2 regions of the Variovorax monticola genome follow, and region 2 is predicted to be linked to the other one. Evidence: predicted binding sites of a transcription regulator. Region 2 holds the regulator's gene; the other holds the start of a gene.

Region 1 (2,195 bases), on a different contig from region 2:
CGGCGTTGAACAGGGTGGGCGTGCTCGACATGAAGTCGAACGACGACAGCACCTCGTAGAACTCGATGGCGCGCGCTTCACGGTCGATCTCGCCGAGCGACAGGCCCATGGCCACGCGCATGAAGAAGGCTTGCGGCAGCTCGATGCGCGACTTGCGCACATGCAGGAAGTAGCGGTCGTACAGCGTCTGCAGGCCGAGGTAGTCGAACTGGTTGTCGCGCTCGGCCTTCAGGGCGGCGCCCAGGCGCGGCAGGTCGTACTGCAGCAGCTTCTCGTCGAGCAGCTCGTTGTCCACGCCCTTCTTGATGAAGTGCGGAAAGTAGTCGGCGTAGGCGGTGGCACGGTCGGCCGGCATCACTTCGCGGCCGATGATCTCCTTGAAGATCGTGTGCAGCAGCAGGCGCGCGGTGGCGAAGGTGTAGTCGGGGTCTTTCTCGATCAGCGTGCGGGCCGCCAGGATGGACGCCTTGTAGACCTCGTCGAGCGGCACGCCGTCGTACAGGTTGCGCATCGTCTCGGCCTGGATCGGCGCGGCGGTGATGCTGTCGCCCAGGTTCTCGCAGGCAGATTCGATCAGGCCCTTGAGCTGGTTCAGGTCGAGCTCGACGCGCTCGCCGTTGTCCAGCACGTGCAGCGTCTGCTGGGCCGGCATTTCATGCTCGCTTTGCTTGGAACGCTCCTGCGTGCGGCGTTCGCGGTACAGCACGTAGGCACGCGCGATTTCGTGGTGGCCGCCGCGCATCAGGCCGAGCTCGACCTGGTCCTGCACGTCCTCGATGTGGAAGGTGCCGCCACCCGGACGCGAACGCACCATGGCGCGAATGACCGCCTGGGTGAGGGTGTCGACCGTTTCGCGCACGCTGGCCGAAGCCGCGCCCTGGGTGCCGTGCACGGCCAGGAAGGCTTTCATCATCGCGATGGCGATCTTGTTCGGCTCGAAGGGCACGACCGCGCCGTTGCGGCGAATGATCTGGTAGTGCGCGAGGTTCTCGCTCGTGTGCGAGCCGGCGGTGTCGCGTTGCTGCTGCGGCGGCGTCGAGGGAACGGCGCGGGGGGTCGATTGGGGGTTCAGGGCTGTTTGCATTCGCTTCCTCTCGGTTGGCAATTCTTGTTGGTCGGCGATGCCTGGGTCGGCGTCGCGCCGGTGTGGATGACCGGACGGAAGACACTATATCTGGGGTGTCGGCACCCTACAAGCCACTACAGGTAGTGTTTTCCGGCGGATACAGGTGCCGCCGGAATTTCGTTCGGCAAGGAACAACGCCAGCGATACCGCGTGAACACTGGCCTATGGTGTCCCAACCCGCATGGCGCTTGGCTTGCGGGCCGATTTGGGCTTGCAGCCCGCATGGTTGCTGGGTGGAGCGCTTGCAATCCGCGTGTCGATGCACGTCGAGCGAGGCGCATCGCGCCGCGTCACGCGATTGAAAAAATTAGCGCTGCACCACCTGCGCCGGAAACATCTGTGGATTCCAGCCGAGTTGTTTGCGCAACAGCCGCCAGTCGAAGCCGGCGCCCGGGTCGTGTTTGCGCCCCGGCGCGATGTGCTCGTGACCGGCGATGTACGCGATGGCGTAGTGCTGCGCGATGGCGGCGCACAGGCTCGCGAGCGTTTCGTACTGCGGCTCGTCGAACGGCTGGCCTTCCAGGCCTTCGAGCTCGATGCCGATGGAGTCGTCGTTGCAGTTGCCGCGCCCGCGCCACGACGACACGCCGGCGTGCCAGGCGCGGTCGTCGCAGCTCACGAACTGCCAGAGCTCGCCGTTGCGCCGCACGAAGAAGTGCGAGGACACCGCGAGCCCGCGGATCGACTGGAAGTAGGGGTGCGCGTCCCAGTCGAGCCGGTTGGTGAAGAGCTGCTGCACCGCGTCGCCGCCGTACTCGCCGGGCGGCAGGCTGATGGAGTGCAGCACGACGAGGTCGGTCTGCGCGAGCGCAGGGCGGGGTCCGAAGTTGGGCGAGCGCAGCACCTTCGCGAAGCGGTACCAGCCGGCTTGCCAGAGGCCGTCGTCGGCGGGGGCCTGCGCAGGGGCGTCAGTCCTCGGCATGGCTGCTCGCGCCATCGTCGCCGTTGGGTGTGGTGATGCCCAGCCGCGCGATGCGGTAGCGGATCTGCCGCAGGCTCATGCCGAGCCGCGCGGCGGCCGCGGTGCGGTTGAAGCCGCTTTCGTGCAGCGCGCGCACGAGGATCTCGC
Region 2 (2,195 bases):
GTGTACAGCACCACCGACATGCTCGGTCGCCGTACGCACACGCGCCGCCTGGCCGTCATCCAGGCGGGCGGGCGTGGCGGCAAGAGCGGATTCTCGACGGCGCAGCCCGTCGAGGGCGGCACGACCTCGCAGGCGGCAGGGCGCCTGAACTGGCGCCAGGTCGTGGATGCGCGGGAGGCACGGCGATGAGCGCGGCCAGGCAGTGCGCGCGCGGGTTCACGTTGATCGAAGTGATGATGGTCGTTGCGATCACCGCCATCCTCGCGGCCATTTCGTACCCGTCGTACATGGACATCGTGCGCCAGGGGTGGCGCAGCGAGGCCCGCGCCGCGCTGATGCAGCAGATGCAGCATCAGGAGCGGCACTACACACAGGCCGGCCGCTATCGGCACTACACGGGGGATTCAGGCGATTCGGGCGGCGGCGGTGCGACGGGCAAGTACACCATCGAGAGCGGCAACTGCGAGGGACGCGGCAGCATCGACAGCTGCATCCGGCTGACGGCGAGCCTGAAGCCCGCATTTTCCGATCCTCGGGTCGGCGCCCTCTGGATCGACAGCACGGGCGACAAGGGATGCGACGGCACGCAGCGCGTCAGGTGCTGGCAATGAACGCCGGCGCACGCAGGGCCGGGCGCGCGGGCGGCTTCACGCTGCTGGAACTGATGGTGGTCGTGGCCATCGTGGCGGTGCTGGCGGGCATCGGCATGCCGAGCTTTCGCACGCTGCTGCTCAACCAGCGTTTGGCGGGGGCGGCGCAGGCTTTCAATGCCGCCCTGAGCCTTGCGCGCATGGAGGCCATCCAGCGCTCCCGCAGCGTGCGGGTGACTGCGCTCGCAGACCGTGATTGGTCCGGGGGCTGGACCGTCGTGGCCGGTGTGAGCGGGTCCACAGGACCCGACGCGCCCGCAACGCTGCGTCGCTTCGAAGGGCTGCCGGACGGGGTCCGCGTGGATGCGTCGCTCGGCGACGGCTTTGCGCAGGGCGTGCGCTACGACAGCAATGGGTTCTCGCGCCGGGCCACCCATGCCGCCTTTGCCGCCGGATGCCTCACGCTGAAGGCCGACACGGGCCGCAGGGCGTCGATCGTGGTGTCGGCATCGGGGCGGGCCCGGGTCTGCAACCCGGACCAACACGGAGACTGCGGCACCGGGGTCTGCGGCAAGGCCGCCAAAAAAGAAGACGGCGGCTGAGCGGACGTCAGATGTCGCGCAGCAACTGCCTGAACTCGTCCACGTCCTCGAAGCTGCGGTAGACCGAGGCAAAGCGCACGTAGGCGACCTTGTCGAGCTTCTTGAGTTCGCGCATCACGAGTTCGCCAACCTTGGTCGACTCGATTTCGCGCAGGCCGCTGGCCAGCAGCTTCTGCTCGATGCGCAGCAGGGCGTTGTCGATCTGCTCGATGCTCACAGGCCGCTTGCGCAGCGCCAGCATCATCGAGGCGCGCACCTTGGCCGAATCGAAGTCTGCGCGGCTGCCGTCCTTCTTCACGACGACCGGAAAATTGACGTCGGGCCGCTCGTAGGTGGTGAAGCGCTTGTCGCAGGCGCCGCACTGGCGGCGCCTGCGAACGAAGTCGGCGTCTTCCGACACGCGGGTCTCGACGACCTGCGTTTCAAGATGACCGCAAAAAGGGCATTTCATGCGGTCACGCCGTCCGGTCGATCAGCGGTAGACAGGGAAGCGGCTCGTCAGCGCGTGCACCTTGGCGCGCACCGCGTCGATGTTCGCCGCGTCGCGCGGGTTCTCGAGCACGTCGGCAATCAGGTTGGCGGTGGCGCGGGCCTCTTCGTCCTTGAAACCGCGCGTGGTCATGGCGGGGGTGCCGATGCGCACGCCGCTGGTGACCATCGGCTTTTCCGGGTCGTTGGGGATCGCGTTCTTGTTGATCGTCATGTGGGCGGCGCCCAGCACGGCTTCGGCTTCCTTGCCGGTGATGCCCTTGGCGCGCAGGTCGACCAGCATCACGTGGCTTTCGGTGCGTCCGCTCACGATGCGCAGGCCGCGCTGGGTGAGGGTGTCGGCCACGATCTGCGCGTTCTTGACCACCTGTTGCTGGTAGGTCTTGAACTCGGGCGCCATGGCTTCCTTGAACGCGACAGCCTTGGCGGCGATCACGTGCATCAGCGGGCCGCCTTGCAGACCGGGGAAGATGGCGCTGTTGATGGCCTTCTCGTGCTGCGACTTCATCAGGAT

The links. The regulator NrdR, encoded in region 2, represses ribonucleotide reductase genes. The targets are predictions, from matches to a motif close to CACNANATNTNGTG.
Region 1: the regulator NrdR is predicted to act here: its motif matches at 1,167-1,180, upstream of ACSFA5_RS16285 (ribonucleoside-diphosphate reductase subunit alpha).

Annotation. Positions count from the first base shown of each region.
Region 1 covers NZ_JBPJZP010000004.1:360,106-362,300, reverse strand. The annotation lists gene ACSFA5_RS16285 (ribonucleoside-diphosphate reductase subunit alpha) at 1-1,084, opposite strand, end outside; gene ampD (1,6-anhydro-N-acetylmuramyl-L-alanine amidase AmpD) at 1,434-2,048, opposite strand; gene ACSFA5_RS16275 (sigma-54-dependent transcriptional regulator) at 2,035-2,195, opposite strand, start outside.
Region 2 covers NZ_JBPJZP010000002.1:934,097-936,291, forward strand. The annotation lists gene ACSFA5_RS09950 (pilus assembly protein) at 1-189, shown strand, start outside; gene ACSFA5_RS09955 (type IV pilin protein) at 186-611, shown strand; gene ACSFA5_RS09960 (GspH/FimT family pseudopilin) at 608-1,192, shown strand; gene nrdR (transcriptional regulator NrdR) at 1,200-1,643, opposite strand; gene glyA (serine hydroxymethyltransferase) at 1,665-2,195, opposite strand, start outside.